Regions from separate parts of the Kitasatospora sp. NPDC051164 genome, predicted to be linked through region 1. Evidence: predicted binding sites of a transcription regulator. Region 1 holds the regulator's gene; the other holds the start of a gene.
The links. The regulator HspR, encoded in region 1, represses chaperone genes until heat shock. The targets are predictions, from matches to a motif close to TTGAGNNNNNNNNNCTCAA.
Positions count from the first base shown of each region.

Region 2: lon (endopeptidase La) is a predicted target of HspR. The motif match lies at 11,853-11,871, and genes of this name have one in related genera.

Region 1 covers NZ_JBITFB010000007.1:306,773-322,546, forward strand. The annotation lists gene ACIBEC_RS13470 (3-oxoacyl-ACP reductase family protein) at 235-975, opposite strand; tRNA gene ACIBEC_RS13475 (tRNA-Gly) at 1,116-1,189, opposite strand; gene ACIBEC_RS13480 (hypothetical protein) at 1,450-1,686, shown strand; gene dcd (dCTP deaminase) at 1,758-2,333, shown strand; gene ACIBEC_RS13490 (metal-dependent hydrolase) at 2,427-3,317, opposite strand; gene ACIBEC_RS13495 (Yip1 family protein) at 3,404-4,417, opposite strand; partial or broken gene ACIBEC_RS13500 (sugar phosphate nucleotidyltransferase) at 4,678-5,742, opposite strand; gene ACIBEC_RS13505 ((Fe-S)-binding protein) at 6,086-8,311, opposite strand; gene dnaK (molecular chaperone DnaK) at 8,630-10,477, shown strand; gene grpE (nucleotide exchange factor GrpE) at 10,474-11,091, shown strand; gene dnaJ (molecular chaperone DnaJ) at 11,315-12,475, shown strand; gene ACIBEC_RS13525 (heat shock protein transcriptional repressor HspR) at 12,483-13,013, shown strand; gene ACIBEC_RS13530 (helix-turn-helix domain-containing protein) at 13,227-14,222, shown strand; gene ACIBEC_RS13535 (hypothetical protein) at 14,306-14,458, opposite strand; gene ACIBEC_RS13540 (hypothetical protein) at 14,795-15,412, shown strand.
Region 2 covers NZ_JBITFB010000003.1:187,444-203,217, reverse strand. The annotation lists gene ACIBEC_RS05875 (PadR family transcriptional regulator) at 1-610, opposite strand, end outside; gene ACIBEC_RS05870 (DUF4097 family beta strand repeat-containing protein) at 612-1,514, opposite strand; gene ACIBEC_RS05865 (DUF6104 family protein) at 1,739-1,918, opposite strand; gene ACIBEC_RS05860 (protein kinase) at 1,965-3,965, opposite strand; gene ACIBEC_RS05855 (multifunctional oxoglutarate decarboxylase/oxoglutarate dehydrogenase thiamine pyrophosphate-binding subunit/dihydrolipoyllysine-residue succinyltransferase subunit) at 4,234-7,971, opposite strand; gene ACIBEC_RS05850 (ATP-binding protein) at 8,205-9,392, opposite strand; gene ACIBEC_RS05845 (response regulator transcription factor) at 9,487-10,221, opposite strand; gene ACIBEC_RS05840 (rhomboid-like protein) at 10,785-11,570, shown strand; gene lon (endopeptidase La) at 11,894-14,302, shown strand; gene ACIBEC_RS05830 (GtrA family protein) at 14,359-14,937, shown strand; gene ACIBEC_RS05825 (ROK family transcriptional regulator) at 14,955-15,774, shown strand, end outside.

The DNA of each region.
Region 1 (15,774 bases):
TTCTTTATCTTATCTGCGGGCCGCCGAGACGAGTTGAGGAGGCGTTCCAGGGCTTCGAACCTCTCGCCGCGGGGTGCTTGTGACCATCACCGGCACCCGCACGGCTCTGCTCGTCCGCGCTACGCCGACATACGACAAGGCTCCCCGGCCGTCGAGTCGAGATGTCTCGCGTCTCAACTCTTCGGCCGGGGAGCCTAGTTGCAACCGCCCTCCGGGGGCGGGGACGGCTCGCCGTCAGGCGGTGTACCCGCCGTCCACGGCGAGACCGGTGCCGGTGATGTAGCGGCCACCGGGGCCCGCCAGGAAGGTCACCGCGGCAGCGATGTCCTCGGCCACGCCGAAGCGCCCCAGGGCGGTGAGGCCGTTCTGGAAGTCGGCGCTCTCGCCCTCGGCCGGGTTCATGTCGGTGTCGATCGGGCCCGGGTCCACGGTGGTGACGGTGATCCCGCGCGGCCCCAGCTCCCGGGCAAGTGCCTTGGTCAGACCGATGAGCGCGGTCTTGGCCGTCGCCTGCAGGACGAAGTTCGCACCGGGGACGCGCCCGTTGAAGCACGACCCGACGCTGATGATCCGGCCACCGTGGTCCATGTGCTTGGCGGCGGCCTGGGCGCCCAGGAAGACCGACTTGACGTCCACGGCGAGCACGCGGTCCAGCTCTTCAGCGGTCACCTCGGCCAGCGGGCCGTAGGCGAGGAAGCCGCCGTTGTTCACCAGAATGTCGATGCGGCCCAGCTCCCGCACCGTCTGCTCCACGGCGTCCGCCGCAGCGGTCGGCTGCGTCAGATCAGCCTGGATGACCAGGGCCCGGCCGCCATCCGCCTCAATCTGCTTGGCAACCTCGCGCGCCTTGTCCTCCGCCTGGACGTAGGTCAGCGCCACCGCCGCCCCCGCGTCGGCCAGCCGCTTCGCGATCGCCGCGCCGATCCCCCGGCTGCCGCCGGTCACCAGCGCTACCTTTCCGGTCAGGTCACTCATCGATGATTCCTTCGATAGACGGATCGTTGATTGTCCTGACGGGATCCTCGAACATTCCCACCGATGTGAGGGTCAAGCCCGGAGCCGGCCGCACCGCACAACAAGAAAGCCGCAGGTCAGATGACCTGCGGCTTTCGGTATGGAGCGGGCGACGAGAATCGAACTCGCGCTCTAAGCTTGGGAAGCTCATGTTCTACCATTAAACTACGCCCGCCTGATGAGCCGTCAGAGACCGCTCGATCCAGTGTCACTGTACCCCATTCGTGACTGCCGTTGCACGGGGGCTCCGGGGGTGCGGCGGAGCCGGGTGGGGGCGGGGGTGGAGGCGTACTGTGTGGGCCGCGTACGAGTGCTCCGGCGGGTGGGGTCGGGGCGGCGAGCCACGGTGAGGAATGTCCGGAACATCCCCTAATGTGACGCTGTCCCGGGGCTCGGCCCCCGGGCGTGTGAGTACGGGTGAGTACTGGGTTAGGGATGGGAAGGGGATCGATGGAGCAGCGCGCCGTCGTTCGTTGTGCCGAGGGGCACCTGTTCAGCACCACCACGTTCCCGATGCAGAACCTCGGTCCCGGCCGGATCGGGCCCGGGCGGTTGATCCGCTGTCCGCAGTGCGGACGGCTGCGGAGTTCGGTGCTGGCCGACGTGCGGAAGCTGTCGGAGCCGCAACTGGCGCAGGCGATGCGGCTGGAGGCCGCGGAGTTCCTGGCCTGACGGCAGGCGGACGGGCAGGTGGGCCCCGGGCGGATTCGTCCGGGGCCCTTTCTTGCACGTAACCTCGAAGCGTGCTGCTCTCTGACAAGGACATCCGGACCGAAATCGACCTGGGCCGGGTCTCGATCGACCCGTTCGACCCGGCGATGATCCAGCCGTCGAGTATCGACGTGCGCCTCGACCGCTTCTTCCGCGTGTTCGAGAACCACAAGTACCCGCACATCGACCCCTCCGAGGAGCAGCCGGACCTGACCCGGCTGGTCGAGCCGGACGGGGACGAGGCGTTCATCCTGCACCCGGGCGAGTTCGTGCTGGCCTCGACGTACGAGGTCATCTCGCTGCCCGACGACGTGGCCTCCCGGCTGGAGGGCAAGTCGAGCCTGGGTCGGCTGGGCCTGCTCACCCACTCCACGGCCGGCTTCATCGACCCCGGCTTCAGCGGCCATGTGACGCTGGAGCTGTCGAACGTCGCGACGCTGCCGATCAAGCTGTACCCGGGCATGAAGATCGGGCAGCTCTGCCTGTTCCGTCTCTCCTCGCCGTCGGAGCACCCGTACGGCTCGGCGCGCTACGGCTCGCGCTACCAGGGCCAGCGCGGCCCGACGCCGTCCCGCTCGTACCTGAACTTCCACCGCAGCAAGGTCTGAGCGCGCAGCGACGACCCAGCAGCGAGGACCCAGCGGAGCCGCACGCAACCGGGCGGCCACCCCTCAGCGAGGGGTGGCCGCCCGCGGCGTTTCTCAGGCCCGCTTGGGGCTGGTGACGGCGATCAGCTCGGTGCCGTCCTCGGACAGCCGCAGCTCGGTGCGCAGCTCGGCCAGCTCGCCGAGGTGGTGCAGGTGGGTGCCGCCGCAGAAGATCTGCGCGCCGCCCTCGGGCAGTTCGCAGTGCCACTGGCGGCGTGCGGTGAGCTCGGGGCCGGGCACCTCGATGCGGACCGGGGCGTCGGCGGCGACCCACGCGGCGAGCCGGGCGTTGACAGCCTCGGTGAGGGCGGGCAGGGCGTCGGCGAGGGCGGGGAACTCCTCGGTGGCGTCCGCCGTGAAACCCTTCTTCTTGAGCGACTTGCCGAGCCGGTAGGTGTCGGTGCTGGCCTGGGTGTCCATTACCGAGCTCGCCATGGCGAGGCTGTCGAAGTCGGGGTTGCCGAAGGCGTCCGAGCGGCCCGGGTCCTTGCGCCAGCGCGGGGCGAGCGCGGCATTGAGGGCGAGCGCGAGCAGGTGGCAGCCGCTGTGCGAGGCGCTGAGAGCGCCCCGGCGCTCGGCGTCGACGGCGAGCGCGGCGGTGCGGCCGACGATGTCGCCGGGGTCGGCGGCAAGGACGTGCAGGACCAGCCAGGACCACTCCTCGTCGCCGCGCCGGACCGGGATGTCGGCGCCGACCAGCAGCGCGTCGTCGGCCGGGCCGACGGCGCCGGTCAGGCAGTCGACCACGGCCAGCTCGGTGCCGTCCACGGTGAGGGTGCCGAGGTCGGCCGGCTGGTCGGGCCAGGTGTGGTCGAGCGGGTGGAACGGGGTCGCCCCGGTCACGACGGCGTACCGGCCGTCGGCCAGCGGGTGCACCGCGAGCACCGGGGACTCGCCGGTCACCGCCCCGGCCGGGAAGCTGACGTGGGTGGTGGGGAGGGTCATGCCTGGCTCCGGTGGACGTGGGACGACGAGGGTGGACGGGCCCCGGCGCTCGACCGCGGCCCGTCCACCATTCTGCCCTTCGCCCGTCAGCCCAGGGTCGGCAGCTTGATCAGCACCAGCAGGGCGAGCAGTTGCAGCGCCGACGCGGCGGCGGCCTTGCCCCAGGGCAGGTCGTGCAGCCGTCGGACCATGCCGGCCAGCAGGAACGCGCAGAGCGCCCAGGTCGCCCAGCCGACGACCTGGACGACGGCGCTGCCGGAGGGCAGCACCAGGTCGAGGAGCAGCCGGGGCGCGTCGGTCAGCCAGCCGATCAGCGCGGCCAGGCCGACGGTCGACTTCCACGGGCCGTCGCCGCCCAGCTGCCGGGCCAGCGCGTACGTGACCGTGCCGAAGACCGCGCCGGCCACGGTGAAGCCGAGGGCGGCGGCGACGATGCCGGTCAGCGCCACGGTGAAGGTGGAGTTGACGATGTCGTCGTGGGTCAGCCCGATGCCGAGCACCGCGAGCGAGCCGTACAGCAGCGAGACGGTGAGGGCGGGCAGCCAGACCTGGTGGTCGCGGGTGCGGTCGAACATCGCGGTCGGGCTGCGGAAGAGGCCGATGAACAGCTCGCGCCAGTGCGGCCGGGGGCCGGCGACGTGCGGGGCGGACTGGCCGCCGGCCCGGTAGACGGCGACGTTGTCCTGGCCGTAGGGGTCCTGGCCGTGCTGGTCCTGGCCGTAGGGGCCGTGGCCGTACGGCGCCTCCTGCTGGTACGGCGGCTGCCCGTACGGCGGCTGCTGTCCCTGGTCCGGGTACTGCCCCTGGTCGTAGTAGCCCTGGTGCGGCGGCTCCTGCCCGTACGGGCAGGAGCCCGGGTACGGGTCGCCCGTCGGGAAGGCGCGGGTGTTTCCCGGCCGGTCGGCCGCGTACGGGTCGTACCCGTCGCCTGCCGTCCCCCCGGGTCCGCCCGCGGCTCCCGGGTGCGGGGCCGTGAAGTACTCCGGCCCGTCCGTCTGCCCGTGCCCCCCGGGCGCCCCCGCCGGCGGCGGCGGAGGTGCCGACCACCCGCCGTGCGGACGGTCGGCACCCTGACCGCTGTCGTATCGATTACCAGCCACGCTCTGAAGGTACCCGTCCGGCCCAACGCGCGTCGGCCCCGAACGAAGCCGGGGCCGGTTTGCAGCGAGGCTGAGACGAACGGGGCCGAAAGCCGCCCCGGCGCTCCGGAAAACCGGAGCGCGGGGCTGCCGGGAAACCGGAGCCACCGGGAAACAGGGCTGCCGGGAACCCGGAGCTACCGCTGCACGGTGACCGACGGCCCGTGCACCGCCGCCGCGGCGGCGGTGCCGGCCGGGCAGCCGCCCGGGCCGGCCGTGGTGCGGACGGCGCCGACCGGCAGCAGGGTGCCGCAGGCGATCCGGATGCCGTTCGGCAGCTCGTTGTCCGACTCCACGATGGCGCCGTCGCCGATCACCGCGCCGTCGAGTGCCGAGCGGTCGCCGACGGTCGCGTAGGCGCCCACGATCGAGTCCTTGACCAGGGTGTCCGGGCCGATCACCGCGCCGGGCAGGATCACGCTGCCCTCGACGATCGCGCCGGCCTCGACCACCGCGTCCGCGGAGACCACGGTGCCGCCGCTGAGCACCGCGCCGGGGTGGACGGTGGCGCCGGGCAGCAGCAGGGCGTCGCCGGTCGGGCCGGGGACGGCCGGGGAGTCGACCTTGCCGAGCACCAGGTCGGCCGAGCCACGGACGAAGGCGGCCGGGGTGCCGAGGTCCAGCCAGTACGAGGTGTCGACCACGCCGCGCAGCAGGGCGCCGGTGGCCAGCAGCTCCGGGAAGGTCTCGCGCTCGACGGACACCTCGCGGCCGGCCGGGATGCGGTCGATCACGGAGCGGGTGAAGACGTAGCAGCCGGCGTTGATCTGGTCGGTGACGATCTGCTCCGGGGTCTCCGGCTTCTCCAGGAACTCCAGCACCCGCCCGGTCTCGTCGGTCGGGACGAGGCCGAAGGCGCGCGGGTCCTCGACCCGGGTCAGGTGCAGGGTGACGTCGGCCCCGGCGGCGACGTGGCCGTCACGCAGGGCGGCGATGTCGACGCCGGAGAGGATGTCGCCGTTGAAGACCAGGACCGGCTCGTCGGGGCCGCAGGTCAGGCCGGAGGCGGCGTTGCGGATGGCCCCGCCGGTGCCCAGTGGCTCGCGCTCGGTCAGGTAGACCAGCTCGATGCCGTACGGGGTGCCGTCCTGGAAGTGGTCCTCGAACACCTCGGCCAGGTACGAGGTGGCCAGCACGACGCGGGTGACGCCGGCGGCGGCCGCACGGGCCAGCTGGTGCGCGATGAACGGGACGCCTGCCACCGGCAGCATGGGCTTGGGGGTGTGGGTGGTCAGCGGACGCAGTCGCGTGCCCTTACCACCGACCAGCATGATCGCCTCGGTCATGGTCTGCGCTGTTCCCCTTGTGTCTCTGCGGCCCGGCCCGGCGGGCCGATGCCTCCGTCGGTGTTCTCGACCCGGGCGGCCGGCTCGGGTCGGCACCCGTGCGGCCTTGTGTCCGGAACGGGTCGACCGGCACGAAGCCGGTCCGGCGCCTACTGTATTTCCTTCCAACCGAATGCCCGTCCGGCGCCTGTGCGACGGACATCACTCCCCGCCCGCCCGGGCTGTCGCCGGGAGCCGCCGTGTCGGCCCAAAAGACCGGCCCGGTGGGCGCGTTGGCGGCGTCCACCGGGCCGGGCAGTTGTAGCAGAACTGTCGAACAGCGGGGCTGTCGGTCAGCGGACGGCTACGCGTCCACCGTCGCGGCCTGCTCCTCGGCCTCGGCCGGCGGGGTGGCCTTCACCGAGTCGAGCAGCAGCTGGGCCACGTCGACCACCTTCAGGTGCTCCTTGGCCGCGCCCTCGTTCTTCTTGCCGTTGACCGAGTCGGAGAGCATCACCAGGCAGAACGGGCAGGCGGTGGAGACGATGTCCGGGTTGAGCGACAGCGCCTCGTCCACGCGCTCGGTGTTGATCCGCTTGCCGATGCGCTCCTCCATCCACATCCGGGCGCCGCCGGCGCCGCAGCAGAAGCCCCGCTCCTTGTGGCGGTGCATCTCCTGCTGGCGCAGACCGGGGACCTTGTCCATGATCTCGCGCGGCGGGCTGTAGACCTTGTTGTGGCGGCCCAGGTAGCAGGGGTCGTGGTAGGTGATCAGGCCCTCGACCGGGTTGACCGGGACGAGCTTGCCCTCGTCGATCAGGTGCTGCAGCAGCTGGGTGTGGTGGATCACCTCGAAGTGCCCGCCGAGCTGCGGGTACTCGTTGGCGATGGTGTTGAAGCAGTGCGGGCAGGTGGCCACGATCCGCTTGGTCGGGGCGTCCTCCAGCGCGGCGTTCAGCGTCTCGACGTTCTGCGCGCCGAGCATCTGGAACAGGAACTCGTTGCCCAGGCGGCGCGGGGAGTCACCGCTGCAGGTCTCCTCCTTGCCGAGGATGGCGAACTTCACGCCCGCCGTGTGCAGCAGTTCGGCGAAGGCCTTGGTGGTCTTCTTGGCGCGGTCCTCCAGGGCGCCGGCGCAGCCGACCCAGTAGAGGTACTCGACCTCGGCGGGGTCGATGTCCTCGCCGATCACCGGCACCTCGATGCCGGTCTCCTTCTTGAGCTCCTTGACCCAGTCCAGGCGCGCCTTGGTGGCCATGCCCCACGGGTTGCCCTTGTTCTCCAGGTTCTTGAGCATCGTCCCGGCCTCGGTCGGGAAGTTGCTCTCGATCATCACCTGGTAGCGGCGCATGTCGACGATGTGGTCGATGTGCTCGATGTCCACCGGGCACTGCTCGACGCAGGCGCCGCAGGTGGTGCAGGACCACAGCACGTCCGGGTCGATGACGCCGTTCTCCTCGGCGGTGCCGATCAGCGGGCGCTCGGCCTCGGCCAGCGCGGCCGCCGGGACGTCCTTGAGCTGCTCGGAGGTGGCCTGCTCGTTGCCCTCCATGTCCTTGCCGCCGCCGGCCAGCAGGTACGGCGCCTTGCCGTAGGCGTGCTCGCGCAGGCTCATGATCAGCAGCTTCGGGGAGAGCGGTTTTCCGGTGTTCCAGGCCGGGCACTGCGACTGGCAGCGGCCGCACTCGGTGCAGGTGGAGAAGTCGAGGATGCCCTTCCAGGAGAAGTGCTCGACCTGGGAGACGCCGAAGACGGCGTCCTCGGCCGGGTCCTCGAAGTCGATCGGCTGACCCTTGCTGGTCATCGGACGGAGCTCGCCGAGCGCGGTGCCGCCGTCCTCCGCGCGCTTGAAGTAGATGTTGAAGAAGCCCAGGAACCGGTGCCAGGCCACGCCCATCGAGGGGTTGATGCCGATGGTGATGGCCCACGCGAACGAGATGCAGATCTTCAGCATCGCGAACAGCCAGACCAGGTTCTCCAGCGTGCCGTGCGAGAGCCCGCTGAGCGCGGAGACGATCGGGTACGAGACCAGGTGCGCCGGGCCGTACGAGTCGACGCCGTTGAGGGCGCCCTCCAGGGCGCGCAGCATCAGGATGCAGAGGCCGATGCCGAGGATCGTGTACTCGACGTAGAAGGCCTGCCAGGCGATCGAGCCGGCGAACCGGGACTTGCGGCCCGACCTGGACGGCAGGCTCATCAGCCGGATCACGATCAGGGTCGCGATGCCCAGCGTGGTCAGGGTGCCGACGAGTTCGACGAACAGCTGCCAGATCATCCAGTGACCGATGATCGGCAGCTCGAACTCGGCGTCGAAGAGCTGGCCCATGGCGTTGACGATGGTCAGCACCAGGCTGAAGAAGCCGACGGCGACGAACCAGTGGGCGATGCCCACGATCCCCCAGCGGTTCATCCTGGTGTGGCCGATGAACTCGACCGCGACGGTCTTCACGCGCTGGGCGGGCTTCCCGAAGCGGGTGGTGTCCGGCGCGCCGGTCAGCACCACCTTGAAGATGTGCCACGCCGCACGAAGGGCGAGCGCGGTGCCGATCACGAATGTGACCAGCGAGATGACGATCGCTGCTAGCTGCATCGGCTCTCCGTCTCCTGCGGCTTTGCGGTTGAGCAGGCTCTGCGGTTCTGCGGACTTCGACTGAGTGTACTGGTCGGTAACTTGCCGGGCCGACGGCCCGGACAATACCGGTCGCCAACAGTTCTCCAGAAGGTTCCCAAGCTATGGCGGCAGTCACGTGACCGCACCGGCACCGCGCCGAATCCGCACCGCACCGGCCCCGCTCCACAATCCCGCTCAGCAAAGTTGAGCGGCTTCCACTCATGGCTGTTGACGCTGCCCGTCGAGTCATGCATCCTTGAGCCCGTAAAGCTCAACTCTTCCGTGGAGGTATTTACGATGGCACGCGCGGTCGGCATCGACCTCGGCACGACGAACTCGGTCGTCAGCGTTCTCGAAGGTGGCGAGCCCACCGTCATCACGAACGCCGAGGGCGCCCGGACCACGCCGTCCGTCGTCGCCTTCGCCAAGAACGGCGAGGTCCTGGTCGGCGAGGTGGCGAAGCGGCAGGCGGTCACCAACGTCGACCGCACCATCCGCTCGGTCAAGCGCCACATGGGCACCGGGTGGAAGATCAACCTGGACGGCAAGGACTTCAACCCCCAGCAGATCAGCGCCTTCATCCTGCAGAAGCTGAAGCGCGACGCCGAGGCGTACCTGGGCGAGACCGTCACCGACGCCGTCATCACCGTCCCGGCGTACTTCTCGGACTCCGAGCGCCAGGCCACCAAGGAGGCCGGTGAGATCGCGGGCCTCAACGTCCTGCGCATCGTCAACGAGCCGACCGCGGCCGCGCTGGCGTACGGCCTCGACAAGGACGACCAGACCATCCTGGTCTTCGACCTCGGCGGCGGCACCTTCGACGTCTCCCTGCTGGAGATCGGCGACGGGGTCGTCGAGGTGAAGGCCACCAACGGTGACAACCACCTCGGCGGCGACGACTGGGACCAGAAGGTCGTCGACCACCTGGTCAAGGTGTTCCAGAGCGGCCACGGCGTCGACCTGTCCAAGGACAAGATGGCCCTGCAGCGTCTGCGCGAGGCCGCCGAGAAGGCCAAGATCGAGCTGTCCTCGTCCTCCGAGACCTCGATCAACCTGCCGTACATCACGGCCTCCGCCGAGGGCCCGCTGCACCTGGACGAGAAGCTCACCCGCGCCCAGTTCCAGCAGCTGACCGCCGACCTGCTCGAGCGCTGCAAGATCCCGTTCCACAACGTGATCAAGGACGCCGGCATCTCGCTCTCCGAGATCGACCACGTCGTCCTGGTCGGCGGCTCGACCCGCATGCCGGCCGTCGCCGAGCTCGTCAAGGAGCTGACCGGCGGCAAGGACGCCAACAAGGGCGTCAACCCGGACGAGGTCGTCGCCATCGGCGCCTCGCTCCAGGCCGGTGTCCTCAAGGGCGAGGTCAAGGACGTCCTGCTGCTCGACGTCACCCCGCTGTCCCTCGGTATCGAGACCAAGGGCGGCATCATGACCAAGCTGATCGAGCGCAACACCACGATCCCGACCAAGCGCTCCGAGATCTTCACCACGGCCGAGGACAACCAGCCGTCCGTGCAGATCCAGGTCTACCAGGGCGAGCGCGAGATCGCGGCCTACAACAAGAAGCTCGGCATGTTCGAGCTGACCGGCCTGCCGCCGGCGCCGCGCGGCCTGCCCCAGATCGAGGTCACCTTCGACATCGACGCCAACGGCATCATGCACGTGGCCGCGAAGGACCTCGGCACCGGCAAGGAGCAGAAGATGACCGTCACCGGCGGCTCCTCGCTGCCGAAGGACGAGGTCGACCGCATGCGCCGCGAGGCCGAGCAGTACGCCGAGGACGACCACAAGCGCCGCGAGGCCGTCGAGACCCGCAACTCCGCCGAGCAGCTCGTCTACTCGACCGAGAAGTTCATCGCCGACAACACCGACAAGCTCCCCGCCGACGTCAAGACCGAGGTCGAGACCGCCATCGGCGAGCTCAAGGAGGCCCTGAAGGGCGAGGACATCGCGACGATCCGCGAGGCCTCGGAGAAGGTCTCCACCACCGCGCAGAAGCTCGGCCAGGCGCTCTACGCCAACGCCGACGCCCCCGCCGGTGCCGCCGCGGCCGACGACTCCGCCCAGGCCAAGGCCGACGACGACGTCGTCGACGCCGAGATCGTCGACGACGAGAAGCCCAAGGGTGGTGCGTCGGCATGACGGACAAGCCGCAGGGCGGAAAGCCCGGCGACGACTCCGCCGCCGAAGAGGCCGTGATCAAGGCCGCCGAGGAAGCCGCGGCGGCCGGTGCCGCCGAGGGCTCCCCGGAGGAGCTCGCCACCGTCAAGCGCGAGCTGACCGAGCGCACCGCCGACCTGCAGCGCCTGCAGGCCGAGTACCAGAACTACCGCAAGCGGGTCGAGCGCGACCGGCTGACCGTCCGCGAGATCGCGGTCTCCAACATCCTGGAGTCCCTGATCCCGGTCCTGGACGACATCGGCCGCGCCCGCGAGCACGGCGAGGTCACGGGCGGCTTCAAGTCCGTCGCCGAGTCCCTGGAAACGGTCGTCGCCAAGCTGGGCCTGCAGCAGTTCGGCAAGGAGGGCGAGCCCTTCGACCCGACCATGCACGAGGCGCTGATGCACAGCTACTCCTCGGACGTCACCGAGGACACCTGCGTGCAGATCCTCCAGCCCGGCTACCGCATCGGCGAGCGGATCATCCGCCCGGCGATGGTCGCCGTCGCGGAGCCCCAGCCGGGCACCCAGACCGTCGGCGACGCCGACGCGAAGTCCGGCGACGCGGACGAGTCCGACGGTGGCTCGGACAGCTGACAACCTGTGACAGCTGACAACCAGTGCGCTGCGGAGTCGTACGCCGGCCAGAACGGCGGCCGGCTCCGCAGCGCGCTGTCAACGGCGTTGCGTTCCCTTGCTGTTGACAGCACAGTGACGATGGACATCGGGAGGTGGCGGGAGCCGTGAGCGAGCGCAGCGAGCGAACCGTTAAGGGGCGCGTGTACCGCTCAGCGGCTGCCGAGCGAAGCGAGGTGGACGCATGAGTGGCAAGGACTATGTCGAGAAGGACTACTACAAGGTCCTCGGCGTGCCCAAGGACGCCACCGCCACCGAGATCAAGAAGACCTACCGCAAACTCGCGCGCGAGTTCCACCCCGACGCCAACACGGGTGACGCCAAGGCCGAGGAGCGGTTCAAGGACATCTCCGAGGCGTACGACGTCCTCTCCGACGAGAAGCGCCGCAAGGAGTACGACGAGGCCCGCAGCCTCTTCGCCAACGGCGGCTTCCGGTCCGGCGGCGGACCCGGCGGTGCCGGCAGCTACAGCTTCGACTTCGGCGACCTCTTCAGCGGCAACCAGAACGCCGGCGGCAGCGGCGGGCTCGGCGACGTCTTCGGCGGCCTCTTCAACCGCGGCGGCACCCGGCAGGCCCAGCCCCGGCGCGGCGCCGACGTCGAGACCGAGGTGACGCTCTCCTTCGAGGAGGCGGTCGACGGCGCGACCGTCCCGCTGCGGATGACCAGCCAGGCCCCCTGTCGCACCTGCAACGGCACCGGCGCCAAGTCCGGCACCACCCCGCGGGTCTGCCCCACCTGCGTCGGTGCGGGCACCGTCAGCCGCGGCCAGGGCGCCTTCGCGCTCTCCGAGCCGTGCAAGGACTGCCGCGGCCGGGGCATGATCGTCGACGACCCGTGTACCGACTGCCACGGCAGCGGCCGGGCCACCTCCGCCCGCACCATGCAGGTGCGCATCCCGGCCGGCGTCCAGGCCGACCAGCGCATCCGGCTCAAGGGCAAGGGCGCCCAGGGCGAACGCGGCGGCCAGCCCGGCGACCTCTACGTCACCGTGCACGTCGACCCGCACCCGGTCTTCGGCCGCAAGGGCGACAACCTCACCGTCACCGTCCCGGTCACCTTCCCCGAGGCGGCCCTCGGCGCCACCATCGAGGTACCCACCCTCGGCGGCCCCGCCGTGAAGCTCAAGCTGCCCCCGGGCAGCGCCAACGGCCTCACCATGCGTGCCCGCGGCAAGGGCGCCACCCGCAAGGACGGCACCCGCGGCGACCTCCTCGTCACCGTCGAGGTCGTGGTGCCACAGCACGTCACCGGCGACGCGCTGAACGCCCTGGAGCAGTACCGCGAGGCCACCGCCTCCGACGATCCGCGAGCAGCCCTCTTCCGGGCGGCGAAGGGAGCGTGACGACCAGATGTCCCCGATGAATCCGATCAACCCCGACACCCCGATCGGCCCCGGCATCGGCGAAGGCCTGCCCGGCAACGGCAACCGCCGCCCCCGCCGGGCCCCCTCGGCCCCGCCGCCGTACGTCCTCACCGAGGACACTCCGGTGTACGTCATCTCCGTGGCCGCCGAACTGTCCGGCCTGCACCCGCAGACCCTGCGCCAGTACGACCGTCTCGGCCTGGTCTGCCCCGACCGCACCGCGGGCCGCGGCCGCCGCTACTCCTCCCGCGACATCCAGCAACTGCGCGAGGTCCAGCGGCTCTCCCAGGACGAGGGCATCAACCTGGCGGGCATCAAGCGGATCATCGAGCTGGAGAACCAGGTCACCGCCCTCCGGTCCCGCGTCGCGGAACTCGCCGACTCCCTGGAAGGCGCCGCCGCCGCCCTCCAGCAACGCGAGGCCGCCGTCCACGCCTCCTACCGCCGCGACCTCGTCCCGTACCAGCCCCCCACGCCGCAGTCCAGCGCCCTCGTCGTCTGGCGCCCCAAGCGCTGACCACGGCCGCACAGACACCGCCGCCGGCCCCCTCCTGTTCGGGGGGTGCCGGCGGCACTTTTGCAGTGAGAGAGTTCTGTCCTAGGCAGAAGTCGTCGATCTACCTGTGGCAAGGCGTCTCTCGTCAGTCGACTCATCACCGCCACCTAAGATCCTTGCCACAGCAGACGACAATCGCGTTGACTACGTGACGGTCAGCACTAGGAGCCGAAGATGAGTGGGCAAGAGCACGCAGGGACGGGACCTGCCGCATCACGGATCCTGTCCGAGGACGCCCGAAAGCTCTACCTGCAGGCCGTGAATGAAAACGGTCGTATCACTCCGGACGCCGGCCCGGCTGCCGGAAGCCCCGCTCTCGAAGAGCTGCTTGATCTCGGGCTACTCATACCCGACAGCGAAGAACCCGGAGCACTGCTGGCTGCCGATCCGGCACAACTCGCGAGCAGCCTGAGTTCGGCATGGCAACGACAAGCACTCGATTTGCTGTCAAAAGCAGTTTCCCTGCCGGCCGATCTCAGCGACCTCTCCGAGGCATTCCACGCCCCGGACACCACCGGCGGCTCGGTCGAATATGTCCACGGAAAGGCTCTGATTAATCAGAGGCTCCAACAGTCGGCAGCCCCGGGGGTCCTGGAAGGACTTTCCATGCAGCCCGGTGGACCAAGGCCCGCCGAAATGCTCACCTCGTTTCTGGAACGAGACCTGGAAATCCTCCGCCACGGCGCCTCGATGCGGACGATTTACCACGCGAGCACCCGCTACCACCAGCCAACACGTGACTACGTGGCGCAATTGACGGCAGAAGGGTGGCAGTTCCGGACGCTGGACGAACCGTACGCCCGGCTGATCATCGTGGATCGCCGCGTGGCCGTCATCCCGGTCGCCGCCGACTACAGCGCCGCCGCCTTCGTCCACGATCCGGCCGTCATCAGCTTCCTGATCGAGGAGGTCTTCGAACGGAGCTGGGGCAGAGCCCTGGAATTCGACGGCAATCGGGCCGTCCCGCACCAGGTGGTGTCCAGGCTCCGGCAGACCATCATCGACCTCATGCTGGCCGGCACCAACCACCGGGCCATCGCGCGGAGGCTCGGCATCAGCGAGCGCACGCTCGCGCGGCACATCGCGGAGATGAGAGAGGAGCACAACGTCGACTCACTCTTCCAGCTCGGATATGTGCTCGGCCGGTCACCGCGAGCAGAAACCGACTGAAAGCCGGAAGACGGAGGCGCCCCGTCCGCGGCACCGGATCCGGCCGTTCCGCGCGCCGCCTCGATCAGGAGTCGCTGTCAGGTTCAGTTCCAGTGCAGGTCGTCGGCAACGGCAACGATTGCGGTGTCGGCAGTGGCCGCCTGCCCGCCGCCGGAGGAGAGAAGACCAGTGGTGAGCACCGCTACTCCGATGAGGATCGGAAGCGCGGCCTTACGGACGAGTCGACGTACGGACACGGACCCACCCTCCTTCTCTCGAACTCTGTGAACCGGACCAATAGAACTAGCATCCACATGATGCCGTACGTTCCGCAAGGGTGTCATCTCCCGGCCGCTCCGTCGAGCGTCATCTCTCTGCCAGGCATCGAGATGACAGGGCGGATCGCTGGACGGAACCGCGACCACTGATAGACGATCAGTTCGCCACCGACGGTCCCACGGAGATAGCGAACTTGCCGCTGTACCGTCAAATATCCGCCCAAATCTCCACCGGGTCTCCGACGCGAAAACCACTGTCCTCAGCGCCCGCCGGCACCACGTTTCTCACCCGGTCGGCCTTTCCCCGGAGTCGACATGACCGAGCCCTACCTGCGTCACCACGACAGCCAGGCCCCCGAGGGTCGGCGTGCGCGTGTGTTCCTGGCCGCGCCGCTGATGCGGCTGACCGGACCGGCCGACAGTGTGGTGACGCTCGCCAGCCGGACGCGGCTGACGACGCTTCGCACCACCCTGCTCCGCAGCGGTGCCGCCGTGTACAGCGCGCACCACAGTGACGCCTGGACCATCTCCGGCCGCGCACCGGAGCCCCGCGTTCCGTCCGACTTCCGCGCCCTGCAGTCCGCGGACCTCGTGTTCGCCTACGTGGGAGCGCCGCTCTCGGCCGGCGTGAGCCTGGAGCTGGGGTGGGCGTCGGCGCTGCGGAAGCCGATCGTCCTCCTCGTCGACGAGGCCATCACCCACAACCCGCTGATCGCCACGATCGAGCAGGTCGCCCCCGTCCTGCCGCTGGTGTTCGACGACACCTGGTCGCAGGAGGCCCTCAACCACACGGTGGAGACCGCCCTCGACTGGGCCGGCATGGCGCTCTCCCTCCGGGAGGGCTTCTGGACCGCCCCCGGCGAGCAGTTCAACGTCCCCCGGCAGCAGCCCCCGGTCCCCGGCTACTGGCCGACCGGCGCCGCCACCGGCTGAGCAGCGCTCACCCACCGGACTCCCCGTCCGGGCTCCCCGTATCTGCCAGCCCAGTCGGAACAGTGTCTCCGCGTCGTACAGCTCACGCAGCCGGGCGATGTGACCGGCCACCGTCCGCTCGCTCAGCCCCATCCGGCTGGCGATCGCCCGCTGCGTGAGCCCGCGGGCAAGCAGCCGGCCCACCTGCTCGAACGCCGTGGGCCCGGCGGATCCGTCCGCGAGCGTCTGCCGGTCCACCACCTGGGCCTGCTCCCACTGCCGCTCGAAGACGTCGACCAGGTAGGCGACCATCGCGGGATCCTCCACCACAGCGGCCACCGTGTGATCGGCGGTGGCCGGGATCAGCGCGACGGCCCGATCGA
Region 2 (15,774 bases), on a different contig from region 1:
CGGCGGTGCGCGAGGCCTTGGCCTGCTCGCGCAGCCGGCGGGCCTCCTCCTCGGCGGCCTTCGCCTTGGCCTTGGCGGCCTTCTCCTGCTCCCGGGCGCGCTTGGCCTGCTCCTTGGCGTGCCGCTTGAACTGGGCGAACTCCTCCTTGGCGCGCTGCCAGGACTCGTTGTCGCCCCAGGGGCCGGCCCACGGGTCGCCCGGGCTCTCGGCGCGGTCCGGCCGGGGCGCCTGCTTGGCGGCCTTCCACAGCTCCTCGCGCAGGTCCTTGGCGCTGTCCCGGACGTCCTCGCGGATCGCCCCGGCGAGCTGCGCCACGGAGTCCCGGATCTCCAGCTCCAGCTCTTCCAACTCGGTCTGCCGGGTTTCGAGTTCGGCGCGACCGGCGTCGGTGAGCCGGTAGACCTTGCGGCCGCCCTCGGTGCTGTGGCTGACCAGGCCCTCCTGTTCCAGCTTGGCCAGCCGCGGGTAGACCGTCCCGGCCGAGGGGGCGTACAGGCCCTGGAACCGCTCCTCCAGCAGGCGGATCACCTCGTAGCCGTGCCGCGGGGCTTCGTCCAGCAGCTTCAGCAGGTAGAGCCGGAGCCGGCCGTGGCCGAACACGGGGGTCATCTCATGCCTCCTTGGTGAGGTCGGGCTTGCCGGGGGCGGCCGGAAGCTCCTTCGCCGGGCCCTCGTCCTCGGGCTCGGGGCGGCTCAGCACGGTGACCGCGCCGGAGACGGTGGTGACGTTGACGCTGCCGCGGCCCTCGCCGAGCTGGCCGGACAGCTTCTTGGCGCCCCAGCTGCCGCTCAGCTTGAGTTGCTCGAAGCTGCTGGAGATGTCGCCGCTGGTGGAGCCGGCCTCGACCCTGGCGTCGGTGCGGGAGGGGATCCGGAGCACGACCGGGCCGCTGACGGTGGTGACCTTGACGTCGGCCTCGCCGTCGACGTCGAGGTCCAGGGTGACGGCGCCGGTGACGGCGTTGGCGTGGATCCGGTCGGCGGTGCCGGCGACCACGGTGAGCTGCCCGGAGACGCTGTTGACCCGGAGCCGGCCGCCGACCGCCTGGGCGTCGATGTCGCCGGTGACGGTGTTGGCGTCGGTGCGGCCGGTCAGCCCGACCAGCGTGGTGTCGCCGTTGGCGCTCTGCACCGAGACGTGCCCGGCGACGCCGGAGACGGTGGCGTCGGCGGAGACGGTGCCGACCTTGACGTCGGCGTCCGCCGGGACGGTCAGGGTGATGCCGGCGACCCGCTTGCGCTTGAGGGTGCCGAAGAAGCTCTTGACCGAGCCGACCGACTTGAGCCAGTCGCCGAACTCGCCCCAGCTGTTGATGTCCTTGTAGGTGACCGTCAGGACGCCGTCCACCACGGTCACGTGCAGCGGGTCACCCTCCAGCTCGGTGACCTCCAGACGGGCGGGGCCCTCGGCGGCCACCACGTTCACCGTGCCCTCGATGATCCGTACGTGCAGCGCGCGGACCTCCTCGTCGAAGGTGGTCCGGCCCGGCCCCTCGATCGTCCACTGGCTCATCTCTGCCGCCTCCCGTTGCCGATCGCGATGTATCGCGTTCCCTGCAAAAGACGATATATCGCGTGCTGGGAGAGTCAAGTGTGCCGGACCCCGATCCCGACCCCGATCCGACCCCGAGGCTTCCCCTACGGGACACCGGGGGAGGACACCCGCGAAGACCGCCCGGAGACACGCGAGGCCCGGGAGGCGGTTGCCTCCCGGGCCTCTCGACGGCCGTCACCGGGTCACTCGTCGTCCTCGTCGTCGAGCCGGGCCAGCCAGGTGGCCAGCCGCTCGACCGGGATCTCGAAGTCCGGGTTGAGGTCGACGAACTCGCGCAGGCGCTCGGCCAGCCACTCGAAGGTGACCTCCTCCTCGCCGCGCCGGTTCGCCAGCTCCTCGATGCCTCGGTCGGTGAAGTACACGGTTCGCTCCGGTCCGATGGGGATTGACCTGGTCAGGATAGACCGGTCAGCTGGCCCGCCAGGTGCTGACGGTGACCTTGGCGGCCCCGGTGGTCGGGTCGGCCTGTTCGATCGCCGCGATGGCGATGTTGTGGGTGACCCGGTCGCGGACGCAGAGCAGGCGGCCGGGTGCCACCCGGTTGTACGAGAGGTCGGTGTCCGGCCGGGAGTCGATCGCGGCCGCGCACTGCTCGGCGGTGACGGACAGCTCGGTGATCACCGCGAAGTCCGACTTGTTGTCGCCGTAGCTGGTGAAGGAGTTGGCCTTGCTGCCGCTGCCGCCGCCGGCGTTGACCACGCCCAGGCCCCACTTGATGTCGTTGGAGCGCGGCACCACGGTGCCCGCGTCCAGGTCGATCCGGTAGGAGTCGGAGGAGTAGTCGGCCCCGGGGATCGCCAGCGACTTCTTGTCCAGCATCAGGGAGTAGCCGTTCGGCCGGGCGGGGGCCGAGACGGTGCCCGGAGCGGACTTCGAGGGCGCGGCCGTCACCGGCGAGTTGGTGAACGTGCTGCTCGGGCTGGGGGAGGTGCCGTCGCTCTGGCTGGGCGCCGGCTTCGGGCCGGACTGGCTGGTCTGGCTGGACTGGCTGCTGCTGGTGTCCTTCTTCTTGCCGTCGTCCAGCTTCTTCATGAGCACCACGCCGCCCGCGGTGCCGCCGACCGCCATCACCAGGGCGACGGTGAGCAGCACCTTCCAGGACACCCCGCCCTTGCGCTTGGGCTCCGGCTCGGGCGCCGGGTCGGCGGTCACCACCGGGCCGGGCGGCGGGGTGTCGAAGGACGGCGGCTCCGGCTGCAGGTGGACGGTCGGCGGCGAGGTCAGCACCGGGGCGGTCGGCGACTCGGTGGGCGGCTGCGGGGCGCCGTACGAGCCGAGCGGCGGCGGCGCGAAGCCCGTCGGGGGCGTCGCGGGCTGCTGCGGCGGGTGCGCGGCGTTCGCCGGGTGGATCGGGACGGTGGCCGGGTGGGTCGGCGCGACGGGCGGCGGCGGGGGAGTGGCCGGGGCGGCGGGCATCGCGGGCACCGGCGTCGGCGGGGTGGCGGGCGCGGCCGGCAGCGGGGTCGGGGGAGTCTTGGGCAGGTCCGAGCGGCGGGTGATCTCGGTGTTGACCTGGCGCGGCAGCCAGTCGTCGCCGAACCGCAGCTGGCCGCCGACCTCCGGGTGGTTGCGGGCGACCTGGATGATCTCGGCGGGCTTCGGGCGGTCCTCCGGGCTCTTCGCCAGGCAGCGCTGGATCAGTTCGCGCAGGTCCGCGGGGACGGCCGACAGGTCGGCCTCCTCGTGCACCACCCGGTAGAGCACCGCGGTGTCCGGGCCGTCGCCGAACGGCGCGGTGCCGCCGGCCACGTACGCGGCCAGGGCGCCGAGCGCGAAGACGTCGGTGGCCGGGCTGACCGGGCGGCCCTGGGCCTGCTCGGGGGACATGAAGGCGGGGGAGCCGATCCGGTAGCCGGTGCCGGTCAGCGCGGTGGCGTCGGCGGCCCGGGCGATGCCGAAGTCGATGACCCGCGGGCCGTCGCCGGCGACCAGCACGTTGGCGGGCTTGAGGTCGCGGTGGACCACCTCGACGCTGTGGATCGCCTGCAGGGCCTCGGCGATGCCGCCCATCAGCAGCAGGACGGTGCGTACCGGCAGCGCGCCGTGCTCGCGCACCACCTGCTGCAGGGACGGGCCGGGGACGTACGCGGTGACCAGCCAGGGGGCGTCGGAGTCCAGGCCGCCGGAGTCGATCACCTGCGCGGTGTAGAGCCCGTGGATCCGCTGGGCGTTGCTGACCTCCTGGGCGAAGCGGCGGCGGAACTCGCCGTCCTCGGCGAACTCCGGGCGCACCACCTTGAGCGCGACCGGGCGCCCGCCCGGGGTGTACGACAGGTAGACCCGGCCCATGCCGCCGGCGCCGAGCCGGGCGAACAGCCGGTAGCCGCCGACCTCCTTGGGGTCGTCCGGGAGGAGCGGCTGGAAGACCGGCGGGAGCTTTTCGGCGTCCCGAGGCGTGTCGGCGGTCATGTGGTGATCCCCCTGGGAGAGCGGTGAGGCGGTACGGCCGAGTCGGCGGGGCGCGATGACGGGCGTCCGGAGTCCTACTGGCGAGGCATAACCTATCGATCCGTCAGGAGCCCGTGCACCGGGGCTCCGGTTTGGTTGCAGAGCTGGGACCTTGGCATGGCCCGGCGGTGAAACGGTTCTCCCCGAAACGAAGCGGCCCCCGCTCTCCCGGGTGGGAGAGCGGGGGCCGCTTCGTTTCGGTGCGTCAGGGCACCGGAGCCTCAGGGCGTCAGAGCGAGAAGACCTCTTCGATCAGCGCCTGCTGCTCGGCGATGTGCCGCTTGGCCGAGCCGACCGCCGGGGACGAGGCCGTCGTGCGGGCGACGCGGCGCAGGCGGGAGCCGCCGGCGCTGCGGCCGATGGCGACCTGCAGGTGGTCGACCAGGTTCATCGCGATGAACGGCCAGGCACCCTGGTTGTCCGGCTCCTCCTGCGCCCAGACGAACTGGACGTTGTCGCCGTAGCGGGCCAGCTCCTCCTGGAGCTCGGCCACCGGCAGCGGGTAGAGCCGCTCGACCCGGACGATCGCGGTGTCGGTGACGCCGCGCTCGGTGCGGGCCGCCTCCAGGTCGTAGTAGAACTTGCCGGCGGTGATGACCACCTTGCGGACCTGCGCCGGGTCGACGGTGGTGTCGCCGATGACCGGGCGGAACGAGCCGGACAGGAACTCCTCGGTCGCACTCGCCGCGGCCTTCAGACGCAGCATCGACTTCGGGGTGAAGACGACCAGCGGCTTGTGGTGCGGGTTGTGCGCCTGCCAGCGCAGCAGGTGGAAGTAGTTCGACGGCAGGGTCGGCATGGCGACCGTCATGTTGTCCTGCGCGCACATCTGCAGGAAGCGCTCCGGGCGGGCGGACGAGTGGTCCGGGCCCTGGCCCTCGTAGCCGTGCGGCAGCAGCAGGGTGACGCCGGAGTGCTGGCCCCACTTCTGCTCGGCGGAGGCGATGTACTCGTCCACCATGGTCTGCGCGCCGTTGACGAAGTCGCCGAACTGCGCCTCCCACATGACCAGCGCGTTCGGGCGGGTCAGCGAGTAGCCGTACTCGAAGCCCATGGCCGCGTACTCCGACAGCAGGCTGTCGTAGACGGTGTAGCGGGCCTGGTCCTCGGTGAGGTACTGCAGCGGGGTGTAGTCCTCGCCGGTCTTGCGGTCGATCAGGACGGCGTGCCGCTGGCCGAAGGTGCCACGGCGGCTGTCCTGGCCGGCCAGGCGGACCGGGTGGCCCTCCATGAGCAGCGAGCCGATGGCGAGGGTCTCGCCCATCGCCCAGTCGATGGTGTTGTCCTCGACCGAGCCGGCGCGGCGCTGCAGCTGCGGCAGCAGACGCGGGTGGACCGTCAGCCAGTCCGGGTGGTTGACCTGGGAGGCGGCGATCCGCTTGACCATCTCCTGGGAGATGCCGGTCTGGATGGAGACCGGGAAGTCGGCGACCGGCTTGCCGGCGGTGGCGTCGGCCGGCGCCTGGGCCGCGTCGCGGACCTCGGCGAAGACCTTCTCCAGCTGGCCCTGGAAGTCCTGGAGCGCCTGCTCCGCCTCTTCCATGGTGATGTCGCCGCGACCGATCAGGCCCTCGGTGTACAGCTTGCGCACCGAGCGCTTCTTGTCGATCAGGTCGTACATGAGCGGCTGGGTGAACGACGGGTTGTCGGCCTCGTTGTGACCGCGGCGGCGGTAGCAGATGAGGTCGATCACCACGTCCTTGTGGAACTCCTGGCGGAACTCGAAGGCGAGCCGCGCGACGCGGACCACGGCCTCCGGGTCGTCGCCGTTCACGTGGAAGATCGGGGCCTCGATCATGCGGGCCACGTCGGTGCAGTACATCGAGGAGCGCGAGGACGCCGGGGCGGCGGTGAAGCCGACCTGGTTGTTCACCACGACGTGCACGGTGCCGCCGGTGCGGTAGCCGCGCAGCTGCGACATGTTCAGGGTCTCCGCGACGACGCCCTGGCCGGCGAAGGCCGCGTCGCCGTGGATCTGGATCGGCAGCACCGGGAAGGTGGTGCCGCCCTGGTCCAGGATGTCCTGCTTGGCGCGGGCGATGCCCTCGACGACCGGGTCCACGGCCTCCAGGTGGGAGGGGTTCGCGGCGAGCGAGACCTTGATGGTCTCGCCGTCCAGGCCGGTGAAGGTGCCCTCGGCGCCCAGGTGGTACTTGACGTCGCCGGAGCCGTGCATCGACTTCGGGTCGAGGTTGCCCTCGAACTCGCCGAAGATCTTGCCGTACGGCTTGCCGACGATGTTGGCCAGCACGTTCAGGCGGCCGCGGTGGGCCATCCCGATGACGGCCTCGTCGATGCGGTGCTCGGCGGCGGCGTCGATGGTCGCGTCCAGCAGCGCGATCAGCGACTCACCGCCCTCCAGCGAGAAGCGCTTCTGCCCGACGTACTTGGTCTGCAGGAAGGTCTCGAACGCCTCGGCCGAGTTCAGCCGGCGCAGGATCCGCAGCTGCTCCTCGCGCTCGGGCTTCGAGTACGGCTTCTCCAGGCGGTCCTGCAGCCACTTGCGCTGCTTCGGGTCCTGGATGTGCATGTACTCGATGCCGACCGTGCGGCAGTACGTGTTGCGCAGCAGGCCGAGGATGTCGCGGAGCTTCATCATCTTCTGGCCGCCGAAGCCACCGACCGCGAACTCGCGCTCCAGGTCCCACAGGGTGAGGCCGTGCGTGGTGACGTCCAGGTCGGGGTGCTTGCGCTGCTTGTACTCCAGCGGGTCGGTGTCGGCCATCAGGTGACCGCGGACCCGGTAGGAGTGGATCAGCTCCATGACGCGCGCGGTCTTGTTGACCTCGTCGTCGTGGGTGGTGGCGACGTCGGTGGCCCAGCGGACCGGCTCGTACGGGATCCGCAGCGACTCGAAGATCTCGTCGTAGAAGCCGTTCTCGCCGAGCAGCAGACGGTGGATCTCGCGCAGGAACTCGCCGGACGCCGCGCCCTGGATGACGCGGTGGTCGTAGGTCGAGGTCAGCGTCATGATCTTGGAGACGCCCAGGCGGGACAGGGTCTCCGGGGCGGAGCCCTGGAACTCGGCCGGGTACTCCATGGCGCCGACGCCGACGATGGTGCCCTGGTTCTGCATCAGGCGCGGCACGGAGTGCACGGTGCCGATGCCGCCGGGGTTGGTCAGCGAGACCGTGACGCCGGTGAAGTCGTCCATGGTCAGCTTGTTGGCGCGGGCCCGGCGGACGATGTCCTCGTAGGCCTGCCAGAAGCCGAAGAAGTCGAGCGTCTCGGCCTTCTTGATGGCCGCGACGACGAGCTGGCGGTCGCCGTTCGGCTTGACCAGGTCGATGGCCAGGCCGAGGTTGACGTGCTCCGGCTTGACCAGGAAGGCCTTGCCGTCCTCCACCTTGTAGCTGTGGTTCATGCCCGGCGCGGCCTTGATGGCCTGGACCAGGGCGTAACCGATCAGGTGGGTGAAGGAGACCTTGCCACCGCGGGCGCGCTGCAGGTGGTTGTTGATGACGATGCGGTTGTCGATCAACAGCTTCGCCGGCACGGCGCGGACCGAGGTAGCGGTCGGCACCTCCAGCGAGGCGTCCATGTTGGTGGCGACGGCCTTCGCCGGGCCGCGCAGCTGGACCAGTTCGGGTCCGGCGGGCGCGGCCGCGGCCGGGGCGGCGGCCTTCGGAGCCGGGGGCGCGGCGGGCGCGGCGGCGAGCGGGGCGGCAGCCGGCGCCGGAGCGGCCTGGGCGGCCGGTGCGGCGGGGGCGGTCGCGGCCGGAGCAGCGGCGGCGGGCGCGGGGGCAGCGGCAGGGGTCGGCGTGGGGCCGGCCTGGGTCGCGGCCTGGGTCACTGGGGTCACCTCGGTACCGGGCTTGTAGTCGGCGAAAAAGTCCCACCAGGCTCGGTCGACCGAGTTCGGGTCCTGGAGGTACTGCTGGTAGATCTCGTCGACGAGCCACTCATTGGGGCCGAAGCCTGTGGAGCTAGCCGAGCTGTTGGGGGTTTCAGGGGACTGTGGCGACACGGCGGCAACCGCCCTCTTCCGCTTCCTTTTGGGATGTTTGGACAGCGGGGATTAAGGCTACGCCCCTGACCGGTGATCGCGCAGTCCCCGGGGGCCAGGCGTCGTCCAGATCACAGTCCTGACCTGCACTTTGGCTGAAAAAGTGCGTTAGAAAGCCGTATCTGCAGGGAAGCGATCGGCCCCAAACTGCGTCTATATCCGGATGAAACCGGACAAAGACCTGCGGAAATCCTCTAGCGATCTTCGTATGCGTCTGTGTCGGATCTGTGACAAATGTCCCGGCCGTCGTCCTGGCGCTGCCCGGGCAGGCGGACCTCGATCCGGCAGCCGCTCGGCGACTCGGCCACCGCGATCCGTCCGCCGTGCAGCTCCACCGCCCAGCGGGCGATGGCCAGGCCCAGGCCGGTGCCGCCGTCCGCGCCCGCTCCGGACGCGGTCGCGGTGCCGCTGCGGCTGAACCGCTCGAAGACCCGGGTGCGGTCGGCCAGGGGGATGCCCGGGCCCTCGTCCTGGACCTCCAGCAGCAGGGCGCCGTCCTCGCCGCCGGGGCGCGCGCGCACCGTCACGGTGCCGCCGGGCGGCGAGTGCTTGCAGGCGTTGTCGACCAGGTTGGCGACCACCTGGTGGAGCCGTTCCGGGTCCGCCACGCCGGTCAGGCCGGCCGGACTGACTTCCAGGGCCAGCCGGACGTCCCCGCGCCGGGAGAAGGCCCCGCCCGCCGTCGCGCCGTCCACGGTGACCCCGCGCAGCACGCCGTCCAGGAACTCGCGCACCTCGAAGGGGCGGGCGTCCAGGTCGACCACGCCGCCGTCGATCTTGGAGAGGTCGAGCAGGTGGGTGACCAGGCGGCCGAGCCGCTCGGTCTGCTCCAGCGCGGCCCCCAGGGTCGCCGGATTGGGCTGGACGACACCGTCGACCACGTTCTCCAGGACGGCGCGCAGCGCGGCGATCGGCGTGCGCAGCTCGTGCGAGACGTTGGCGACCAGCTCGCGGCGGTGCTGGTCGGCGGCCTCCAGGTCGGCGGCCATCCCGTTGAAGGCGGCCGCCAGTTCGCCGATCTCGTCGCGCGAGCTCACCTCGACCCGGCGGCTGTAGTCGCCGGAGGCCATCGCGCGGGCGGCGTCCGTCATCTCGCGCAGGGGGGCGGTCAGCCCGTGCGCGAGGAACTGCATGAAGAGCAGCGAGGCGATCATGGAGAAGACCATGATGATCCGGATCTGGGTCTCGGACCTGATCGCCACGACCACCATCCCGGTGGCCAGGAACACGGAGACGATCACGAGCAGGGCGAGTTTGCCCTTGATCGAGCGGACCGGGTCGAGCGGCCGGATGTCGGCCCAGACCCGGCGGGCGGCACGGACGGCCAGCGGCTGCGGCCGCGCGCCGTCGGATTCCCCGTTGCGTTGCTGTGGAAAGGTCATTGGTCCCTGTGGTCCCGCGTGTGTCCCCCCGCGTGGTGGCACGGCGTCGATCGGGACACGGGCCCCCCGGTGGCCCGTCGCCCGAGGCTCGCCGTCAGGAGAGCGGGGCCTCCAGTGCGTACCCGACACCGTGCACGGTGCGGATCCAGCTGGCGCCGATCTTCCGGCGCAGTGCCTTGACGTGGCTGTCCACGGTGCGGGTGCCGGACGCGTCGGTCCAGTCCCAGACCTCGGCCAGCAGCTGCTCGCGGGTGAGCACCGCGCGCGGCTGGGCGGCCAGGCAGGCGAGCAGATCGAACTCGGTCGGCGTCAGGTGGACGTCGCCCGAGGCCAGCCGGACCCGGCGTTGCACGTGGTCGATCTCCAGTTCACCGAAGCGCAGGCTGCCGAGCGCGGGTGTCCGGGCGGCCTGCTGGGCGCGCTCGACGCGGCGCAGCAGCACGTTGACCCGGGCGGCCAGTTCGCGCATCGAGAACGGCTTGGTCATGTAGTCGTCCGCACCGACGCCGAGGCCGACCAGCAGGTCCGTCTCGTCGTCGCGCGCGGTCAGCATCAGTACCGGGACCGGGCGTTGGGCCTGGATCCGGCGGCACACCTCCAGGCCGTCGAAGCCGGGCAGCATGATGTCGAGGACGACAAGGTCCGGCTGCCAGGTGTGGAAGCCGTCGACCGCGCCGGGACCGTCGTGGGCCACGGCGACCTTGAAGCCCTCCGCACCCAGTCGGGCCGCGATCGACTCGGCGATCGTCGGCTCGTCCTCCACCACCAGCACTCTGCGTTGGCTGCTCACCGTGCCGCCGGTGTGGTTGTCCTGCTGAATTTCTGTCACGGTCACGCCACCGCCCCCAGGGCTGCGGGCCGGCCACCTGTGGGGATGGCGGGGCTCCGCTCGTAGTCTTGTTCCGTCGTGGACTGTGCCGGGTCCGCCGTCCCGTTGCGTGATCGGGAGGCGAGGACGGACTTGTCGGCCGCCCACTTCTCCCGCGCACTTCGCAGCGTACGGACAGCGGATGCTTTCCGGCAGGTGGACCGGACGTTTCCGGCCCGTGGGCCGGCCGTTCCGGCCGCCCGCGGACCCACTGCACGAGTGGGCACGGGCCGATACCTTACCCGGCGATTTTTCACTGCGTAACGGTACGTATGCAGTCGAGTTGACATCAAGTCGCCGGTCAGAGGCCCTACTGACGCGTTAATCGGGAGAAGGTCTGGACCAATGCCTGGAATCCGGCACTCCGCTACGGCGACGGTCTTCACCGGCTTTTCCCAGGTGCCTCCCAGAACCTCGACGTACCGTGGGCACGACAACACCCGACCGGGCGGAATCCGCGGTGCGCGCCGGTACGTTGGGCACCGGGCGGGAGCCGGTGGCTGCGGGTGTGGAGCGGAGGCGGCATGGCGGGACTGCGGCAGGGTGCCGACGGGCGCGTGCCCGCGGGAGCGCCGTACGGAATGCTCCGGCTCGGCCTGCGCGCCGGCGCCGTCCAATGGCTGCTGGACCGCGTTCCCACGCCCCGGCGCAACCCCTTCACGCTCGGATACCTCGCGGTCGTGGGCGCCACCACGACCTTCGCGAAATTCGCCGATCCGGAACTCGTGCAGCGACTGCAGGAAGCCTCCAGCTCGGACGGCCACAACCTGCTGCAGCACCCTTTGCGTGCCCTGGTCCTGAGTGGTTTCTGGGTGGCCGGCGAGGTGTGGATGCCCTATCTCTGGGGATTCGCGTTCACCCTCGCGCCACTGGAGCGCAAGGTCGGGTCCGCCCGGGCGGCGGCGGTCTTCGCGATCGGCCACGTCGCGGCCACCCTGCTCTCCCAGGGCGTGGTGATCATCGCGGTGGAGACCGGGCGGATGGCGCCCGAGGTGATGGACCACCTGGACATCGGGGTCAGCTACGGCGTGCTCGCCTGCCTGGGTGCGGTGGCCGGGCTGCTCTCCTGGCGCGGGCGGCTGCTCGCGCTGGGCGGCGCCGGGCTGATGATCGCCGAGCAGATCGCCTCCGACAAGGACGTCGTCACCGCGGTGGGGCACCCGGCGGCGGTACTCACCGGGGTGGCGCTGTGGCGCTGGCTGCGCCGCACCGAGCGGCGCCCGCCCCGGCTCCGTCCGGCCGCGGCGACGGTCGGCGGCGCCGTGCCCGCGCCCGCGCGCGGCGGGGCCCCCGTGCGGGCCGTGCGCTGAGGTCCGTGCGCTGAGGTCCGTGCGCTGAGGTCCGCGCGCCGACGTCCGCGCGCCGACGTCCGCGCGCCGAGGTCCGCTCCGGGCTCCGCGGGCTCCGCGGGTTTCTCCGGGCTCTCCGTGCTTGACGCCCCCTTCGCGTGCCGAGGGTTTCCCAGGAATCACTCAGCGCTCTTTTCACGTTCTTTTGACGGCCGCCTGCGGCCCCGTCCGCGGGGCCTTCCCGGCCGGATCGTGTTCGCTCACGGCGAACGAAGTCCGGGGAACATCCGGCGCCCGCCAGGCCTTAGTCAGGTCGACTCAACTTCACTGACTGGGGAGAGATCATGGCATCGACGTCCACTCCGCTCACCCTGCCCGTGCTGCCGCTGGACGACGAGGTCGTCCTGCCGGGCATGGTCGTCCCGCTGGACCTGAAGGACACCGAGGTGCGCGCAGCGGTCGAGGCCGCCCGGGCTGCGGCCGCCGGCGGCACCAAGCCACAGGTCCTGCTGGTCCCGCGGGTGGACGGCTCGTACGCGGCGGTCGGCACGCTGGCCACCGTGGAACAGGTCGGCCGGCTGGCCGATGGCCCGGGCACGATCGGGCAGCCTGCCGCGCTGGTGCGTGCCGTGCGCCGGGTCCGGATCGGCGTCGGCACCACCGGCCCCGGCGCCGCCCTCTGGGTGGAGACCACGCCGTTCCGGGAGTCCTCGGTGGGCACCCCGGTGGCCGGCCGGGCCGCCGAGCTGGTCAAGGAGTACAAGGCGCTGTCCACCCAGTGGCTGCGCAAGCGCGGCGCCTGGCAGATCGTGGACCGGGTGGCGCAGATCGAAGGCGTCGGCGAACTCGCCGACAACATCGGCTACGCGTCCTTCGCCACCGCCGAGCAGAAGCTCAAGGTGCTGCTGGAGGCCGACCAGGTCGCCCGCCTGGAGTACGCGCTGACCCTGCTGCGCGACCACCTCGCCGAGGAGGAGGTCAACGACACCATCCGCAAGGACGTCGAGGAGGGCGTGGCCAAGCAGCAGAAGGAGTTCCTGCTCCGCCGCCAGCTGGACGCCGTCCGCAAGGAGCTGGCCGAGCTGAACGGCGAAGCGGCCGACGAGGAGGGCGACTACCGCGCCCGGGTCGAGACCGCCGACCTGCCCGAGAAGGTCCGCGAGGCCGCGCTCAAGGAGGTCGACAAGCTGGAGCGCGCGTCCGACCAGTCCCCCGAGGGCTCCTGGATCCGCACCTGGCTGGACACCGTCCTGGAACTGCCCTGGAACGAGCGGAGCGAGGACGCCTACGACATCGCCGGCGCCCGCGCGGTGCTGGACGCCGACCACGCCGGCCTGGCCGACGTGAAGGAGCGCATCGTCGAGTACCTCGCCGTCCGCAAGCGCCGGGCAGACCAGGGGCTCGGCCTGATCGGCGGCCGCCGAGGAGGCGCGGTGCTCGCGCTGGTCGGCCCGCCCGGCGTCGGCAAGACCTCGCTCGGCGAGTCGGTGGCCCGCGCCATGGGCCGCTCGTTCGTCCGGGTCGCGCTCGGCGGCGTCCGGGACGAGGCCGAGATCCGCGGCCACCGGCGCACCTACGTCGGCGCGCTGCCCGGCCGGGTGGTGCGGGCGATCAAGGAGGCCGGCTCGATGAACCCGGTCGTCCTGCTCGACGAGATCGACAAGGTCGGCTCCGACTACCGCGGCGACCCGGCCGCCGCCCTGCTGGAGGTGCTGGACCCGGCGCAGAACCACACCTTCCGGGACCACTACCTGGAGGTCGAGCTCGACCTCTCCGACGTCGTCTTCCTCGCCACCGCCAACGTGCTGGAAGCCATCCCCGAGCCGCTGCTCGACCGGATGGAGCTGGTCCGGCTGGACGGCTACACCGAGGACGAGAAGGTCGTCATCGCCCGCGACCACCTGCTCCCGCGCCAGCTGGAGAAGGCCGGCCTCGGCGGCGAGCAGGTCAGCGTGGACGAGACCGCGCTGCGCAAGCTCGCCGGGGAGTACACCCGCGAGGCCGGCGTCCGGACCCTGGAGCGTTCGATCGCCCGGGTGCTGCGCAAGATCGCCGCACAGGCCGAGCTCGGCGAGCGCGAGCTGCCCGCCACGGTCGGCGCCGCGGACCTGCGCGCCCTGATCGGCCGCCCGCACCACGTGCCGGAGTCCGCCCAGGAACCGGCCGAGCGCCGCACCGCCGTCCCTGGCGTGGCCACCGGCCTCGCGGTGACCGGCGCCGGCGGCGACGTCCTCTACATCGAGGCCTCGCTGGCCGACGCCGAGACCGGCGGCACCGGGCTGACCCTCACCGGGCAGCTGGGCGACGTGATGAAGGAGTCCGCGCACATCGCGCTCTCCTTCCTGCGCTCGCGCGGCGCCGAGCTGGAACTGCCGGTCACCTCGCTGCGCGACCGCGGCGTGCACCTGCACGTCCCGGCCGGAGCCGTCCCCAAGGACGGGCCGAGCGCCGGCATCACCATGACCACGGCGCTGGCCTCGCTGCTCTCCGGCCGCAAGGTGCGCACCGACGTGGCGATGACCGGCGAGGTGTCGCTGACCGGGCGGGTGCTGCCGATCGGCGGGGTGAAGCAGAAGCTGCTAGCCGCCGACCGAGCCGGGGTCACCACGGTGATCATCCCCAAGCGCAACGAGGCCGACCTGGACGACGTCCCGGCCGAGGTGCTGGAGCGGCTCACCGTCCACCCGGTGGCGGATGTCCGCGAGGTGCTGAAGCTGGCGCTGGAGCCGGCCGAGGTGCTGGTCGCCGTCTGATCGGCGAACCGCTGGCCCGAGGGGCCGACGGCATCTCCGCGTGCGAGACTGCGGAGATGCCGTCCCCCACGCAGCGCGCGCTGGCCCGGGTGCCGGACCGGCTGCGCCCCTTCCTGGTGCGGCACCGCCGACTGATGAAGTTCCTGCTGGTCGGGGGCTCCTGCTTCGTGCTCACCATGGCGATCAACCTCCAGCTCAAGTTCACCGTGCTGCAGCACAAGCCGGTGATCGCGCTGACCATCGCGACCGTGATCGCCACCGTCGTCTCGTACGTGCTGAACCGCAGCTGGGCCTTCCGGGCCGGCGGCCGGCAGCGTGAGGCCCTGCTGTTCTTCCTGGTCAGCGTGGTGGCGATCGGCGTCAACGACGTACCGCTGGCGATCTCCCGCTACGTCCTGGACCTGCGCGAGCCGTACATCAGCTCCTTCGCCCAGGAGGTCGCGGACTTCCTCAGCGGCATGGTCGTCGGCACCTTCGTCGCGATGCTGTTCCGCTTCTGGGCGATGCAGCGGTGGGTCTTCACCCGGCTCGCCGAGCACCCCGCCGAGCACCCCGGGGCCGAGGCCGCTCTGGTGAGGGCGGTGCCCCCGGAAGCCGGTTACGCTGCACCCGAGATGCCACGGGATGTGCCGTAAGGGGCGAGGTGAGCCTGATGCACGAACCGGACGGTATCCGGACCGGGCCCGCCAGCCAGCAGGGCATGCGCCGGGCCAACCTGGCCCTGGTGCTCGGAGTGATCGCGAGCGGCCCGCGCTCGCGCGCCGAAGTGGCCGCCGAGACCGGACTGACCAGGGCCGCGGTCTCCTCGCTCGCCGAACAGCTGATCGCCGGCGGCCTGGTGGTCGAGGAGGGCCCCGCCGCACCCAGCGGCAAGGTCGGCCGCCCCGGCACCGCGCTCGGACTCAACCCGCTCGGGCCCGGCGGCCTCGGCGCCGAGATCGGCGTCCGGCACCTGGGCGCCTGCGTGGTCGACCTGCGCGGGGAGGTCCGCGCCGTTCGGCGTCAGGAGATCTCCAACCACGGCCGGGCACCCGCCGCCGTCATGGCCGACCTCGCCCGGCTGCTGCGCTCGGCCGTCACCGAGGCGGGCCTGCGCCCGGCCGGACTCACCCTGGCCGTCCCCGGCCTGGTCGGCGAATCCGGCGCGGTGCTGCAGCGGGCCGCCAACCTGGGCTGGCAGGTCGTCCCGCTGGCCGCCGAACTGCGCGCCGCGCTGCGACCGGCCGCCGACGGCCTGGCCGAGCTGCCGGTCGAGGCCGACAACGAGGCCAACCTCGGCGGACTGGCCGAGCACTGGCTGGGCGACGGGGCGGAGGACTTCCTGTACGTCTCCGCCGAGGCCGGGGTCGGCGCGGCGATCATTGTCGGCGGGCGCCTGCTGCGCGGCGCGCGCGGCCACGCGGGCGAGTTCGGCCATGTGCCGGTCCACCCCGCGGGCCGCCGCTGCGCCTGCGGGGCGCACGGCTGCCTGG